Regions from separate parts of the Bacillus sp. Marseille-P3661 genome, predicted to be linked through region 2. Evidence: predicted binding sites of a transcription regulator. Region 2 holds the regulator's gene; the other holds the start of a gene.
What was found. Region 2 encodes Rex, which represses fermentation and respiration genes when NADH is low (regulators of the CRP and FNR family bind a similar motif). Its sites were predicted from a motif close to TTGTGAAATATTTCACAA; they were not measured.

Region 1 (8,948 bases), on a different contig from region 2:
CTTTTGCTTTTTCAACTACTTCTTCGATGCGTCCTACAAGACGGAATGCGTCTTCTGGAAGATCGTCGTATTTACCTTCAAGGATTTCCTTGAAGCCACGAACTGTTTCTTTTACAGGTACATATGAACCCGGTTGACCAGTAAACTGTTCAGCAACGTGGAAGTTTTGAGATAGGAAGAACTGAATGCGACGAGCACGTGCTACAACTAGCTTGTCTTCATCAGAAAGTTCATCCATACCTAAGATTGCAATAATATCTTGTAATTCACGGTAACGTTGTAATGTTTGCTGTACTTGACGAGCAATATTGTAATGCTCTTCACCAACGATTTCAGGTGAAAGGGCACGTGAAGTTGACGCTAATGGATCCACCGCTGGGTAAATACCCATCTCAGAAAGCTTACGCTCAAGGTTCGTTGTTGCATCTAAGTGAGCGAAAGTTGTTGCTGGAGCTGGATCCGTATAGTCATCGGCAGGAACATAAATCGCTTGGATCGATGTTACAGAACCTACGTTAGTTGATGTAATACGTTCTTGTAATTGACCCATTTCAGTTGCAAGTGTTGGTTGGTAACCAACGGCAGATGGCATACGTCCTAATAGGGCCGATACCTCTGAACCTGCTTGCGTGAAACGGAAGATGTTATCGATAAAGAATAACACGTCTTGTCCTTGCTCATCACGGAAATATTCAGCCATTGTTAAACCTGTTAAGGCAACACGTTGACGTGCACCAGGTGGCTCGTTCATCTGACCGAATACCATTGCTGTTTTCTTGATAACGCCTGAATCGCTCATTTCATGATAAAGGTCGTTACCTTCACGTGTACGCTCACCTACGCCGGCGAATACCGAAATACCACCATGCTCTTGAGCGATGTTATTGATTAATTCCTGAATTAATACCGTTTTACCTACACCGGCACCACCAAATAGACCGATCTTACCACCCTTGATATAAGGAGCAAGTAAGTCAACTACTTTAATACCAGTTTCTAAAATTTCAACTTGCGTTGAAAGATTTTCAAATGTAGGTGCTTGACGATGGATTGGATCTCTACGTGCTTCCGTAGGAACTGGATCAGCAAGGTCAATCGCTTCTCCTAATACGTTAAATACACGACCAAGTGTTACGTCACCAACTGGAACTGAAATTGGTGCACCTGTATCTAATACTTCAATGCCACGAACTACACCATCAGTAGAATCCATCGCAACTGTACGTACTGTATCATCACCAAGATGTAGAGCAACTTCTAGAGTTAAGTTGATATCAACATCATTCTCAGTACGCGCTTTATGTTCGATTCTAAGGGCGTTGTAAAGTTCAGGCAGCTGTCCGCTTTCGAATTTTACGTCAACAACCGGACCTAAAACTGCGGTTACGCGTCCTTTATTCATCGCGCTTTTCCCTCCTAACAAACATAGTTCAAACTAATCCGTTCTATTCTAATGCTGCTGCACCGCCGACGATCTCTGTAATCTCTTGGGTAATCGCAGCTTGGCGAGCACGGTTATAAGAAAGTGTAAGTGAATCGATAAGTTCGCCTGCATTATCAGTCGCACTTTTCATCGCTGTCATACGTGCAGCATGTTCACTTGCCTTTCCATCGAGTAGCGCACCATATACTAAGCTTTCAGCATATTGAGGTAATAACACCTCTAAAATTTCTTCTTGAGACGGTTCATACTCATATGAGCTTATTTTTGTATTTTCACCCGCAAGGTCTGTTAACGGCAGTAATTTCTTTTCGGTAAAATCCTGCTGAATCGCACTTACGAAATGATTGTAATACATATAAAGTTCATCATATGCTCCATCGGCAAACATTTGTACAGTTTGGCTGGCTATATCTTTAATATCAGCAAATTCCGGTTGATCTGAAAGACCGACGATGTCTTTGATCAATGGCATATTGCGTTTCTTAAAGAAGTCACGGCCAACGCGACCTAGTGCAATCACTACATATTCATCTGTTGATTTATGACGCTCGTTAATAATACGATTCACGTTACGTAAAACGTTACTATTATAAGCACCTGCTAATCCACGGTCAGATGTAATAACTAAATAGGCTGTTTTCTTTACCGGACGCGATTGTAGCATCGGATGGCTCACACCACTGCTACCAGCCGCAATACTTGCAACAACTTCCTGTATTTTTTCCATGTAAGGAACAAATGATTTAGCGTTCATTTCAGCACGATTTAGCTTAGCTGCTGATACCATCTGCATCGCTTTCGTGATTTGCATTGTTTTCTTTGTCGATGTAATACGATTTTTTATATCGCGTAATGAAGCCACTCGTTTTCACCACCTTTTTTCGAGGACATTGTGGTTCAACCAACATTTATTTAGTACTTATATGTGAATATGTCCTTACTCCGATACGTTGAAAGACTTCTTGAAATCGTTAAGAGCAGAAGCCATATCTTCGTCACTAGGTAATCCCTTCGTTGTACGGATCGTTTCTAAAATTTCATTACGGTTATGCTCTAACCAAGTCATTAATTCGCTCTCAAAACGAGTAATATCAACAACTGGGATATCATCTAAGAATCCCTTTGTTAACGCATAAAGGATCGTAACTTGTTTTTCAACAGCAAGCGGCTTATTTAAGCCTTGCTTTAATACTTCAACTGTACGAACACCACGGTTTAACTTCGCTTGTGTTGCTTTATCAAGGTCAGAACCGAACTGAGCAAATGCTTCTAGCTCACGGAAGGATGCAAGGTCAAGACGTAATGTACCTGCTACCTTTTTCATCGCTTTAATTTGCGCAGATCCACCAACACGTGATACTGATAAACCGGCGTTGATCGCTGGACGTACACCAGAGAAGAACAAGTCTGATTGTAAGAAGATTTGTCCATCTGTGATCGAGATAACGTTCGTTGGAATGTACGCAGAAACGTCACCAGCTTGTGTTTCGATGAATGGTAATGCAGTCATTGAACCGCCACCTAAATCATCGCTAAGCTTTGCAGCACGCTCTAATAAGCGACTGTGTAAGTAAAATACATCCCCTGGATATGCTTCACGGCCTGGAGGACGACGTAATAATAATGATAATTCACGGTATGCAGCAGCTTGTTTTGTTAAATCATCATAGATAACAAGAACATGCTTACCATTAAACATGAATTCTTCACCCATTGTTACACCAGCATAAGGAGCTAAGTATAATAATGGAGCTGGTTGTGATGCAGATGCAGTTACAACGATTGTGTAATCTAATGCACCGTTTTTACGTAAAGTTTCAACAACACCACGTACTGTTGATTCTTTTTGACCAATTGCAACGTAGATACAAATCATATCTTCGTTCTTTTGGTTTAAGATTGTATCGATCGCAACAGATGTTTTACCTGTTTGGCGGTCACCGATGATTAATTCACGTTGTCCACGTCCGATTGGTACTAGAGCGTCGATCGCTTTAATACCTGTTTGTAATGGCTCATGAACTGATTTACGCGCCATTACACCTGGAGCTTTTGATTCAATTGGACGAGTTTTTGAAGTTTCGATCGGTCCTAAACCGTCAACTGGTTGTCCTAATGGGTTTACAACACGACCTAAAAGTGCTTCACCAACAGGTACTTCCATAATACGGCCTGTACGACGAACCTCGTCTCCTTCACGAATATCACTAAATGGTCCTAGAATAACGATACCAACGTTGTTTTCTTCAAGGTTTTGGGCAAGACCCATTACGCCATTTGAGAATTCAACAAGTTCTCCCGCCATAACGTTATCAAGACCATGAGCACGTGCGATACCATCACCAACTTGGATTACAGTACCTACATCATTTACTTCGATTTCAGACTGATAATTTTCGATTTGCTTTTTTATCAGCGCACTAATTTCTTCTGCTTTGATGCTCATGAATTTCACCCCTATCTTCTAACTTTTTGCAGATAGTAATTGACGTTCCATACGGTCTAACTTACCTTTTACACTGCCATCAAAAATTGTATTTCCAATGCGTAGTTTAAGCCCACCAATCAGGCTGTTATCTACAATATTTGTAATTCGTAATTCAGATTTACCAACCTTCTTAGCAAATACATCTGAAAGAGCTTTTTCTTCATCTTGCGTTAACGGGCGGACAGAATACACTTTTGCATCTGCGATACCGCGCGCATTATTCGCTAATACGAAGTACTCTTCCACGATTTCACTTAGAAGATCTTCACGCTTGCGATCGATAAGAAGTAGGATTGTGTTCAATACAGTTGTTGATACACCGCCAAACACTTCTTTGATCATTGTTTTTTTAGATTCATTCGAGATTTTTGGTTGCTTTAAAAGAGTTAGGAATTGAGGATTTTCGGCTAAAACCTTTTCAACAACACGAAGTTCAGCTTCTACTGTTTCCAGTTGATTCTGTTCTTTTGCTAGTTCGAAAAGGGCTACTGCATAGCGATTCGCTACTGCTGTTGAACTCATCGCTGCTCGCCTACCTCTTTGATATATTCATTAATAAGTTTTTCTTGATCTTTTTCACTTAACTCTTTTTCAATCACTTTAGATGCGATTAATACAGATAATGAAGCAACTTGTTCACGTAATGCTGCAACTGCTTGTTCTTTTTCTTGTTGGATCTCTTTAATTGCAGATTCCTTCAAGCGAACTGCTTCAGTACGCGCCGCTTCGATAATATCTTTTTCTTGTTGCTCGCCAATTTTCTTAGCGTTTTCGATTAATTGTTGTGCTTCAACACGAGCTTGCTTTAAAGCTTCAGCTTGGTCTGCAGCAATTCTCTCTGCTTCTTTACGACTCTTTTCAGCTGCCGCTATTTCATTTCCTATATGTTCTTCACGTTGCTTCATGATGCCCATTAATGGACCGAAAGCAAATTTGCGAAGTAATAATAACAAAATTAAAAACATCACTAACTGGAAGACGATATCGCCTGTATTGATTCCAAGTCCGCCGCCAGCTGCTCCCAATACTAATACATTAATTGGTGACACTGTATTCACTCCTTTCCAATACGTGCCCTGCTCGGTATATGATCGTACACTTAATAGTTTACATAAGTTGAAACTAATCGGTTTTACAGGCTGTTTAACCCCTGCCTATCCTTTTATGGCAGGCGGTTGCAGCATGTTAAACCATGATAAAGCAATGGCGAAGGATCTTCAAATGATCTTCGCCATTTAGATCTAAGTCATGATCCTGTTATCAATTGTATTATTTATGCACTTAAAATTATTGTCCCATTACGATAAATGCAACTACTACCGCGATGATTGGAATCGCCTCTACTAACGCAACCCCGATGAACATTGTAGTTTGAAGAGGTCCTTTTAGCTCTGGTTGACGAGCGATCCCTTCAACTGTTCTACTTACGATAAGACCGTTACCAATACCTGCACCTAGTGCAGCTAAACCTATTGCAATTGCTGCTGCTAATAAACCCATTATAAAGTCCTCCTTAGAATTATAATTCTTTATTTGAAATTATTTTTATTTTAATGGTCATGACTCACTTTGTGTGCCATATATACCATCGTTAACATTGTAAAGATAAACGCTTGAATCGCGCCTACGAAAATACTAAATGCTTGCCAAACCATCATCGGTATTGCAGCACCTAAAGCACCTGCAATCCCGCTCGTTGCTAAACCTGCTAGCAATCCCAATAGGATTTCACCAGCAAAAATGTTACCGTATAAACGCAAACCAAGAGTTAATGTGTTAGCAAATTCCTCAATGATTTTTAGCGGAAACATAAAAGACATTGGTTCAAAGAAACCTTTTGTATATGTTTTCACACCATTCATTTTCACACCATAATAGTGTGTTAAACCAACAATCATAACAGCTAGTGTCATTGTGATCGTCGGATCTGCGGTTGGTGATTTCCACCATAAATGATGTTCTTCCCCAACTACAATTGCAAATGGAAGACCTAGCATGTTTGATACAAATATATACATGAGTAGTGTCATTCCTAGTGATAAAAAGCGACCGCCTGTTTGCCAGTCCATTGTGTTTCCAATAATGCCTTTTACAAAGTCCATCACCCATTCCAAAAAGTTTTGAGCACCTGTTGGGCGTAACTGTAATGAACGAGTACATAAGACTGCGATTAAAAATACGATGGCTGATGCAACAGTGACCATTAATACGTTTGATAAATTAAATGTAAGACCAAGAAATTCCACTATAGGAGCACCATGTTCCAACTTATTCACCTCTCTTCCCGAATGAATTACGTTTGGATTGAATAATAAAATCTATCATAATGACGATATAATATGTCATTAAGCCAATAATCACACTTACTAAGTGAAACGTTTCAGGGTATCGCATTGCGATTAGCACTGCTAATACGGAAGATGCCATACGTTGCAGCATACCAAGTGAGCCCATGCGCCTGTTTTCCACAACCGCTTGTCCAAACTTGTTCACCTTTCGATACAGTAGCCACATATTATAGGTACTAGCAACAGCACCTAGTATCAGGCCATTAAAAATAGTCGTATAAGGAGTAAATCCCCATCCTAATACGAATAACACTAAAATGTTGATGATAATTTTCAGGTACCGAGTCAGCATCCCTTTATTTTCAAGCATGTTATTTTCCTTCTCCTAAATAGCGTTGGACAATCTGAATTGTCGCATAAACACCAGCTGCAAGTCCACTAATAAGACCAAGTATTAGGAACAGTGGAAATGTACCCGCTAGTTTATCTAGCCATTTCCCTAGAAAGATACCTACCAGTATCGATCCTACTAGACTACTTGAAATTGCTGACATGATAGCCATTGCCTGTAAGGGTTTTTTTTGCTGATTATCTCCTCGCAAATAAAGCGCTCCTTAGTACTTTATCTCTTATTAATTTTCTGAAAAATATGTACTAAAAGTACCCTCGTTTTACATCCTTTGTAAGCATACAATAGGGTACTTTTAATGTCAATCAATTTTAGGTGAAAATGTTCACAGATACGACATATAACAAAAATTTATAAGTCTCTATCAAGAATTTAAACATTAACTCTCTATTACAATTTCAGTCTCCTGCGATGTTTCTAACCCATTTTGTCTAGCATAAACGATCGCTCGGTAAACACCATCTGGAAATGGAATTTTTTCTCGGTCAATAGTTTGTTCAATATGACCGCGTTTCACATTATGCTGTTGTGTTAACAATCCCTTAAACTGAAGTGTTATCGGGTCAAATAATGCAATTCCGAATTCATCTGCGCCTTCCGGTAAGTAGAACTCATATTTGTAGCGTTCATCATCCTTACGACTGAAACTACTATGCTCGTCGACATCATTCTCTTCTTTTTCAAATGAAAACCCCATTACTCTTGGATGCTTTGGATCACCAATCACAAATAAAAATGGCAGTGCAATGTTGTTATCTTCTGAAATTAGTTCTAAACCTCCATAATATATCCCATTTTTCATAACTGTTGAATCTACCTCTATCCCCACTTTAATTTTCTTTTTTTCCTTCGGTTCTAGATATTGTGAAAAAGGTAGATTCCACTTCAGCCCTTTTTCGAGCTTTGGAATTTCAAACGAAATTTTTTGTGGAGTATCTGATGTATTTTCAACAATTAACGCGATACTTTTATTTACTTTATGCTTGGATGGCTTAATCGAACCAAAAGCTAAGGCACCTGGATAGGCAAGCAGCTTAGTTGAAACCGCGTCGTCTACTTGGATACGACCTGCGCCTTGTTCAAACGGAGAATATTGTTTCCCTTCTTCATTGTACATTTGCTTGGCGGTATTCATTAGTGCAGCTTTAACTTGTTCGGGTGTCCAATCAGGATGCGCTTGTTTAACGAGCGCCGCTGCTCCTGCAACATGTGGCGCAGCCATACTTGTTCCCTGTAAAGCTAAATAGCCGTCCGGCACTGTACTATCAATTTTCACCCCCGGAGCAACTACGTCAGGTTTTATATTCCATGTATGGGTGACTGGCCCGCGTGAGCTAAAGGCCGCTAAACGATCGGTTATTTTGCGCATCTTCGTTGCAAACCATTGGTCGCCTTTTTTTAGATGCTTTACTAACAGCTCACCGTCTTTTTTTGTTAGTGCAACTGCCGGTATGTCGATGTTCTCTTCCAATCCGCCAGGAAAGATACCATCTTCGTTATTGTAAATTAAGACAGCAACCGCACCCTTTTCGTATGCATTTTTCACTTTTTCTGTAAAAGTAATCTCGCCACGCTGAATGACTACAATTTTTCCTCTAGCATCTTTTATCTCGTCCGGATAACCTAGACCTCCGTTCACTAATTGATAGTCTTTCGTTAAATTCCATGGAACAGAACCCTGGAGCGGCTGCAACACAAAAGTATGATCAGGCGCTGCATGGATTGTTCCAAATGGGATTTCAATTGGCGGCGTCGATGCTCCAACAGAGATTGCTTTTTCCGAAGCACCCGGTGAGCCAACCGTCCAAATACCAGGACCTGAGTTCCCATTAGAAGTTACAGCAATCACACCCTTTTCCACAGCCTTATCGAGCGCAATGCTTGTTGGATAATCAGGTCCGTTCACTGAACTACCTAATGATAAATTGATCACATCCATGCCATCTTCTACTGCTTTTTCGATCGCCGCAATAACTTGATCTGAAGTACCAACACCACCTGGGCCTAGTGTACGATACGCATATACTTCTGCATCCGGCGCCACACCTTTTACTTTTCCGTTTGCAGCGATAATCCCGGCAACATGTGTACCATGCAGCGTCGGCTCACCCTGGCTTTTGATTGTTTCCATTGGATCTTCATCATCGTCCACTACATCAAAGCCGCCTTTAAAGTTCCTTTGTAAGTCAGGATGCGTATAATCAACGCCAGTATCAATGACGCCAACTTTTACACCTTTACCTGTTAAGCGCTGATTCTCTTTATCGAACATCCCTCGGATCGTATCGCCACCGATAAACGGCACACTTTCATCTAGTT
Region 2 (8,948 bases):
GACCAATTAGCCTACGATTGCTAAAATGTCGCTTTCACGAAGGATTAAATATTCAGTGCCTTCGTACTTAACTTCTGTTCCAGCATACTTTGAAAATACGATGCGGTCGCCTTCCTTTACTTCAAGAGCAACTTTTTCACCGCTATCTAGTACGCGGCCAGAACCAACTGCAACAACACGGCCTTCTTGCGGCTTTTCTTTTGCAGAATCCGGTAATACGATACCGCTTGCAGTTTTTTCTTCTGATTCAACAAGTTCAATAACAACACGATCACCTAATGGCTTTAACAAGTGAAACACCCTCCTAAGATTGATTTGATTTTTTTAATTATTAGCACTCGTTAGAGTTGAGTGCTAACACATTTATTATAATAAATAATCTCTTCTAGATTTGCAAGTATTAACTCATAAAATTTTCTATTTTTCATATTTTAATTTAGCAACACAGTCCACTCATTCATTATTAACGAAAACACCAAAAATAAATCATCATTTTCTACCTTATCCCATAAGTATGTTAAAATACGAAGGTAAAACAAAATGCGTAAGCGCTGAAACTGGATTCACCCAAAACACTAGAGTACCAATTAAAGTTATACTTTATCTTAAAAAGGAGATATTATATTGAAAACTAGATATTTATTAACGATACTTACATATATTCTCGTTCAATTTTCCGGCTATCTATTTGGTTTTAAATTGTTATTATCCATGGGAATGTCTAACGATTCTGCTCTAGCTATTTGGACTGTTATAAGCTTTACTGTTGGTTTAATAATAGTTATGATTCTATTAGTACCTGATATTAAACAACGGCATGATTCAAGAGAGCGCGTTTCCCGCCTAGTTGCTGCGCAATGGGCTATTGGCGGAGTCTTTTTAGCTTTTTTCGCGCAGTATGTGGCAGCTATTATTGAAACGTATGTCTTTGGAATCGAAGTTGGCTCTGAAAATACAGACATGTTAGTTGAAATTGCAAAAGCCACTCCAATTTTTATTATCGTTACTTCTATTGTCGGACCAATATTTGAAGAAATTATCTTCCGCCAAATTATTTTTGGTAGTCTTTATAAAAAATTCAATTTCTGGTTGGCGGCAATTTTTAGCTCAATCATTTTCGCTGTAGTGCACATGGACTTTGCTCATTTACTGGTATATACAGCTATGGGTTTCGTATTCTCTTATCTATATGTTAAGACAAAGAGAATTCTTGTCCCAATTGTTGCCCACGTTTCTATGAATACCTTCGTTGTTGTTATACGATTCGTATTCGCAGATGATCTCGAAAAACTACAGCAACAATATGACCAAATGCAAAGTTTCATTTCCTTACTAAATTTGTAAAAATTATCAAAAAATGTTCACTTTAATATAATTCGTCAATAGTTAATTATAATCCTTTTTATTTGTGCTTTTATTATTGGAGGTTTTTAAATGAAGACTACACCTTATACAATGGGACTAATCTATGCAGCTATGGGAGGATTATTTACCTTTCTAGCAGTTGAAAGCGTGGAGGAAACTATTTGGAACTTGACCACGGTCTTATTAATGCTCGTAGCTACCTTTGATTTCTCAGCTGCTATCCGGTTCTTCACCGTAAAAAGTAGATTACAGTCAAAAAAATAAAAATAACAAAACACCTGGCATGTTCACTAGTACCAGGTGTTTTAATTTATAAAAGCACTTTATCTAACCTTTATTCTTCCTCTTCTTCTTCATCATGTGATAATGGATAATGTTTTAAAAAATATATTAATGATTGCAGTTCGATCGCCAAATCAATATGGTGTATTCTTACTTCCTCCGGTACATTGATTCTTGCAGGAGTAAAGTTTAAAATACCCTTAATTCCAGAGTTAACGAGACGGTCTGTGATTTGTTGAGCAGCCGAAGCCGGAACAGTCAGGATAGCCACTTCAAACTCATTCTTAATTTTACTTTCTAAATCATCTAAATGAAAAACAGGCACTCCGCCTACTTCAGAACCTACTTTACTTCGATTTATATCAAACGCCATCTCAATGCTCGAATTATTGTTTTTTGTAAAATTATAATGTAAAAATGCTGTACCTAAATTACCAACACCGATTAAACAAACCTTAACAATTTCATCTTGATCAAGCGTTTGTCTAAAAAAAGATAATAAGTAGTTAACATTATAACCATAGCCCTTTTTACCCAGTGCACCAAAATATGAAAAATCCCGACGAATTGTAGCGGAATCCACCTTTACGGCATCGCTTAGTTCTTTTGATGAAACCCGCTGTTTTCCCGAGGCATGTAAGTTTTTTATAAAACGATAATACAAAGGTAAACGTTTTGCAGTAGCCTGAGGAATTTTGTTCTGATTTTGGTCGATATTCATATCATCCCTCCCACAGTTTTAGTTTCTCACTTAATCTATATTTTTTCTCTATGAAAATTACCGCTCTTTCCACCGGTTTTTTCTAATAAGTAAGTCGCCCCAATGATCATACCTTTATCAACTGCTTTACACATATCATATACGGTAAGTGCAGTCGCCGAAGCAGCAGTTAATGCCTCCATTTCGACACCCGTACTGCCTTTTGTTTTTACTGTTACTTCTATGTTCAATATGTAATCAGGTGCTTTTTCTTCCCATGAAAAAGAAATGTCAACACCCTTTAACATTAATGGATGACACATAGGAATCCAATCTGATGTATTCTTAGCAGCCATAATACCCGCAACTTGCGCAACTGCCAAAACATCGCCTTTTTTCATTTTATTTTCAATAATACTTGTATAGATCTCTTCGTTGACTTGAATGCTGGAATGCGCAATAGCCATACGGACGGTTTCATTTTTATCAGTAATATCTACCATTTTTGCTCTACCTTGCTCGTTGAAATGTGTAAAAGACATATTGATTGTCATCCCCTTATATGTGACTATACACTATTTTGAATGTTCTGTCGTTTATAAAATAAAGAAATTTCCAAGTGGTGATTTGTTGCCCGCTTCAGGCATTTTACGATAAACTAAAGGTTAATGCGATGAAGAGGTGAACGGACATGATTTTACTCCAAGTAAATCAAATAACGAAATATTATGGTGCTGATCCTATTTTATCTAATATCAAATTAGAAGTACAAGCAAAAGATAGAATTGCTCTTGTTGGAAGAAATGGAGCCGGAAAGTCTACTTTGCTTAAAATAATAGCAGGCCAATTATCATATGATTCAGGTGAATTGATTAAGCCGAAAGATTTAACAATTGGGTACCTTGCGCAGGATACAGGCCTCGAATCTAGTTTATCAATATGGGAAGAGATGATGACTGTATTCCAGCATTTAAAACAAAAAGAAACAAAGCTTAGAGAATTAGAAATGCAAATGGGTGACCCCGCTTATTTAAATGATACAGCTAAGTATGAAAAAGTATTAAAAGAATATGACGAATTACAAATTGCTTTTAAAGATGAAGGCGGTTATCAATATGAAGCAGATATTCGCACCGTATTACATGGATTAAATTTTACTAGCTTTAATTATAACACACCTATACAATCTTTAAGCGGTGGCCAGAAAACGAGATTGGCTTTAGGTAAACTTCTGCTCACTAAGCCAGATCTATTAATTTTGGATGAACCTACTAACCACTTAGATATTGAAACCATGACATGGCTTGAACAATATTTACAAGGTTATCCTGGAGCACTATTACTGGTTTCTCACGACCGCTATTTCCTAGATAAACTAGTAACAATCGTTTACGAAATTTCCCGATCAACCAGTCGGAAATTCGTAGGAAATTATAGTAAGTTTTTGCAGGAAAGTGCTCTACTATACGAACAAGAGCTAAAACAGTTTGAAAAACAACAAGATGAGATTGCTAAATTACAGGACTTTGTGCAGCGGAATATAGCTAGAGCTTCTACTACAAAACGGGCACAAAGCCGCCGGAAACAGCTTGAAAAAATGACCGTAATGGACCGTCCACAAGGTGATGAAAAATCTGCATCCTTCCATTTCGAAATTGAACGACAAAGTGGTAATGATGTGTTAAGAGTAGATGGTGTAACAGTTGCGTATCCAAATCAAGAGCCTACCCTCAAAGATATTACATTTCTACTTAAGCGTGAGGAAAGCGTGGCCTTAGTGGGGCCAAATGGAATTGGAAAGTCAACTTTATTGAAAGCAATTACAAAGCAATTACCACTTCTGAGCGGAGAAGTAGCGTATGGCTCGAATGTTACGATCGGTTATTATGACCAGCAACAAGCTGATTTAACTTCGAATAAAACTGTATTAAACGAGCTGTGGGATGAATATCCATTAAAGCCAGAGAAGGATATTCGAACAATTCTTGGTAACTTTTTATTCAGTGGTGATGATGTTCTAAAGATTGTTAACTCATTAAGTGGCGGTGAAAAAGCCCGCTTGGCACTTGCTAAACTAATGCTTCAGAAAGCAAATCTGCTTATTTTGGATGAGCCGACAAACCATTTGGATCTTGATAGCAAGGAAGTTTTAGAAAATGCTTTAATAGGCTATCCAGGTACAATTTTATTCGTATCACACGACCGTTATTTCATCAACAGGGTCACAACCAGAATCATCGAGCTTTCACAAGATGGCTTGCAAAATTTCCTCGGTGACTATGATTATTATATTAATAAAAAAGAAGAAATGAAGGAACTTGAAAGTTTAGAACAAGAAACTAAATCAAAATCTACTGTGGATAAACCACAACCAGAAAATGATAAAACAAAGTTTGAAATGGATAAAGAACAGAAAAAGAAAGAACGTCAGCGCCAACGCAGAATTGAAGAAATCGAAAGACAGATTGAAGAAATTGAATTAAAGATTACAGCAAATGAAGAGCTTTTATGCGACCCGGCTGTTTATCAGGACTATGAAAAAACGACAGAATTAAACAATGAAAATCAAAATTTTAATACACAGCTCGAATTGTTAATGGAGGAGTGGGAATCGCTCCAAAGCGAGTAAATATTAAGCTTGCCTGCTATACGTACTTTATTATGATGTACGTATAGCAGGCATTTTTTTCATTAACCGACATCATATTTCGCCAGATTACTTACACTTTAAGTGATCTATTAACATATACACAATATCCACATAGTTATTAACAGAAAATGCCCGTTTTTAAAGGCGTTTTTTACACTTATGCACATAATCCACAATTTTTAACACAGTTATCCACATTTTTTATAAACAAGTATATATCCTTTCATGTCGGAATTTGTAGAGCTTATCCACTAACACAACACTCTGTGGATAACTTTGTCCACAAAATATAAAAATCCAAATCAGCTAAACGGACTGCTTTGAGCCTTTTATATATTCTCCTGAGAGAAAAAAAAATAGCAGACTAAAATCATCATGGTGAATTTAGTCTGCTATTTTATTATCGTATTCCCCGAACTGCATAAACTCGAATTACCTATAATGTTAATTAAAGCTCTCTATTTCAAGTCCTGGGGTACCGTTTAAATCAAGTCCTGCAACTTTTCCTTTATTAAATTCTATACTACCTGCTGCAGCAATCATCGCTGCATTATCCGTACAGAGATTTAATGGAGGAATAACTAACTCAACGTCTTTCTCACTAAAAGTTTGTTCTAACGCTGCTCTTAGTCCTTTATTAGCTGCTACACCTCCAGCTAATACAACTTGCTTAACATGATATTCATGTGCCGCTTCCTCCGTTTTTGAAACTAATACTTCGATAACACTTGCTTGGAAACTAGCTGCTAAATCTTCAGGTTTAATTTCTTCTCCACGCTGTGCAGCATTATGCAAAGTATTAATCACAGCTGATTTTAAACCGCTAAAACTAAAATCATAAGATCCCTTTTCTAACCAAGCTCGCGGTAATTCAACTGAAGGGCTGCCTTCGTGTGCCAAGCGGTCAATATGAGGGCCACCCGGATAGGGTAGCTTAAGCTGTCTGGCTACTTTATCATAGGCTTCACCAGCTGCATCATCTCTAGTCTCGCCAATAACTTCGTACGAGCCATGCTCCCTCATATAGATGAGCTCTGTATGGCCACCAGAAACGACTAAAGCTAAAAGAGGGAAAGTTAATTCCTTAACAAGACGATTAGCATAAATATGGCCAGCTATATGATGAACTGAAACGAGTGGAATATCATGAGCAAATGCTAACGCCTTTGCAGCATTTACACCTACTAATAATGCGCCTACCAAGCCCGGTCCTTCCGTTACAGCAATCGCATTGATATCACTAAAATTGATTTTTGCTTTTGTCATCGCTTCTTCTAATACAATCGTCACTTGTTCTACATGGTGCCTCGACGCAATCTCCGGAACAACTCCGCCAAAACGCTTATGGCTTTCAATTTGCGATGATACTACATTTGCAATAATTTCACGGCCATTTTTTATAATCGCCACTGCAGTTTCATCACAGCTAGTTTCTATTCCTAATATAAACTCATCTTTTTGCTTATTCATTAAAATTCACCCACATTACTAAAGCATCTTCTTGGTTATCCACATAATAATTTTTGCGGATGCCACCATCTTTAAATCCATATTTACGATATAAATTTTGGGCCACAGTATTAGATACCCTGACTTCTAGCGATACAGTTTTTGCACCTAAAGCTTTACTAAACTCTAAAACTTGTTCTAACAACGCATCCCCAAGCTTTTTCCCACGATATTGTGGCAGAACAGCAATATTTGTAATATGCGCTTCATCTAAGATGATCCAAAGACCACAATAACCGATAATGGACGGTCCTTTCTCCATTACAATATATTTAGCATACTGATTTGTAGTAAGCTCGTTATAAAAAGCATCTCTGCTCCATGGCAGTGTAAAAGAGTTTTTTTCTATATAAACAATCTGTTCGATATCTTCAAGCTTCATTAATCGAAAACTAATATTCTCCTCCATAATTGTTCCCCTTGAGCTTTATTTTTCTTGAGCAGCCAACCATTTAGCTTCTGCTTCGGCAAGACGAATATAATTAGGAACAAATGAATGAATCTCCTGTGGCTCTTTCGAAATCCCTATTCTTGCCAACTCAGACGGTCGCGGATTATATGCACTAACGGTTGCGATTACAGCCTGTTCACCAAGTACCTCTGTAATTAACTGCTGGTGTAATTGCACATCGTTACCTAAGAATAATACCTTCTCCTCCTGATCTTTCAAAGTTATTAACCAATCCTTTAACAAAAGTATTTGATCTTCTTTTATAGATTGAAGGACTCCTTGACTGTTTTTATATAGCCCTGTATACACCTGACCTCTGCGTGCATCAAATATAGGTGATACTAAACCTGAAAAGTATAGCCCATTCTGAGCTAACACTTCTAAGCTCGAAACACCTACAATTGGAATATTTAATGACCATGCTAGTGTTTTAGCAACAGTTACACCGATTCTTACACCTGTATATGAACCAGGCCCATGCGCAACAATAATCCGTTCCAACTGCTTAGGCTGTATGCCAACGGCTTTCATTAGATCATGAATTGCTGGCATTAACTGTACAGAATGGTTTCTTTTTACGTTTGTTATATATTCTCCAATAATAGATTGACCATCGATAATCGCAACACCCATTACCTGATTAGATGTATCAATTGCTAATGCTTTCATTATTCAGTAACTCCTTACATAAATCAATATATGTATGACCCTTTGGCTCAAGTGTTATTTTTCTTTCAGCTTCGTTTTGATATGCTATCGTAATAGCCAGAAACTCATTAGGTAATTGATCTTCAATAAATTGAGCCCATTCTACGACCGTAACTCCATCGCCATCAAAATACTCATCAAAGCCTAAATCTTCATCACTTTCTTCTAATCTATAAACATCCATATGGTACAAAGGAATTCTTCCTTGTGTATATTCTTTAATAATTGTAAAGGTAGGGCTATTAACCGTACGATTAATTCCTAATCCTTTGGCCAAGCCTTTAGTAAACGTTGTTTTTCCTGCCCCCAAATCGCCTTCTAAGGTAATTACAGAACCAGGCTGCAACTTTTCTGCTAACCGTTCCGCAAAGCTCATTGTTTCCTCTGTTGAATTTGTATGTATTTCAAATTCTTTCACAAAACCACCCTATTTTTTAAAATGATTATATCCCTGTTTTTGCAAGAGAGTCAGCGTATTTTTTTGTTTTAAAAATACATTTGCCGGCCCTTCTTTTACAATCCCAATTTGCGTTATTTTTTGATTTGCATTTTGACATTCTTTTTTAAGTTCATCCCAGTTTTCTTTAGGAATTGTGCCAATTAATTCATAATCTTCCCCACCGTTCAACATGAGTGGCAATGGGTCTTTATGAATAAAACAAAGCTCTTCACTTCTTGGTAATTGATCGGCATCAATTACGATTGACACATTGCTAGCTTCAGCAATTTCATTACTTTCACTTGCAATACCGTCACTCACATCATTTAAAGCCACACGCGGAAAACTTGCAAGAATTTGACCAATCTCAACCCTCGGTTCCGGCATCTGATGGCGCGCAACTAAATGCATCTCTTCTTTTGTAAACATATAGCCATGACCATGCTTTAACAATAGCTCAAGACCTGCAGCAGATTCACCAACGTTTCCAGTCACAAATACAAGATCATCTACCTTGGCATTGTTTCTTAAAAGATGACATCCCTTTTTGATTCTTCCTAGAACAGTAATGGTAATTGTTAAACTATGCATGGACGATACGGTATCTCCTCCGATTAAATCCATTTTATACCGTTCGGCCAGGTCTGTCATGCCAGCATATATTTTTGCTATTTCTTGCTCAGACCAATGTTTCGGTATCGCAATTGAAACTAAATAAAAGGTCGGCTGTCCACCCATAGCTGCTATGTCACTAATATTACTGGCTAACACTTTATAACCAATATGATAAGGTTTCATCGTTTTTTTTGTAAAATGTACCTCTTCTATCATTGTATCCATACAT

Region 1: the regulator Rex is predicted to act here: its motif matches at 6,943-6,960, upstream of C1724_RS18530 (AtpZ/AtpI family protein).

Annotation. Positions count from the first base shown of each region.
Region 1 covers NZ_LT965955.1:345,849-354,796, reverse strand. Annotated here, with positions in the region: gene atpD (F0F1 ATP synthase subunit beta) at 1-1,402, opposite strand, end outside; gene C1724_RS18565 (F0F1 ATP synthase subunit gamma) at 1,446-2,306, opposite strand; gene atpA (F0F1 ATP synthase subunit alpha) at 2,382-3,890, opposite strand; gene C1724_RS18555 (F0F1 ATP synthase subunit delta) at 3,909-4,454, opposite strand; gene atpF (F0F1 ATP synthase subunit B) at 4,451-4,981, opposite strand; gene atpE (F0F1 ATP synthase subunit C) at 5,220-5,432, opposite strand; gene atpB (F0F1 ATP synthase subunit A) at 5,483-6,199, opposite strand; gene C1724_RS18535 (ATP synthase subunit I) at 6,201-6,590, opposite strand; gene C1724_RS18530 (AtpZ/AtpI family protein) at 6,592-6,783, opposite strand; gene C1724_RS18525 (S8 family serine peptidase) at 7,009-8,948, opposite strand, start outside.
Region 2 covers NZ_LT965959.1:131,867-140,814, reverse strand. Annotated here, with positions in the region: gene groES (co-chaperone GroES) at 7-291, opposite strand; gene C1724_RS24675 (CPBP family intramembrane glutamic endopeptidase) at 625-1,344, shown strand; gene C1724_RS24670 (YdiK family protein) at 1,435-1,629, shown strand; gene C1724_RS24665 (redox-sensing transcriptional repressor Rex) at 1,700-2,368, opposite strand; gene moaC (cyclic pyranopterin monophosphate synthase MoaC) at 2,404-2,889, opposite strand; gene C1724_RS24655 (ABC-F family ATP-binding cassette domain-containing protein) at 3,039-4,976, shown strand; gene tsaD (tRNA (adenosine(37)-N6)-threonylcarbamoyltransferase complex transferase subunit TsaD) at 5,442-6,467, opposite strand; gene rimI (ribosomal protein S18-alanine N-acetyltransferase) at 6,460-6,915, opposite strand; gene tsaB (tRNA (adenosine(37)-N6)-threonylcarbamoyltransferase complex dimerization subunit type 1 TsaB) at 6,934-7,626, opposite strand; gene tsaE (tRNA (adenosine(37)-N6)-threonylcarbamoyltransferase complex ATPase subunit type 1 TsaE) at 7,607-8,083, opposite strand; gene thiL (thiamine-phosphate kinase) at 8,093-8,948, opposite strand, start outside.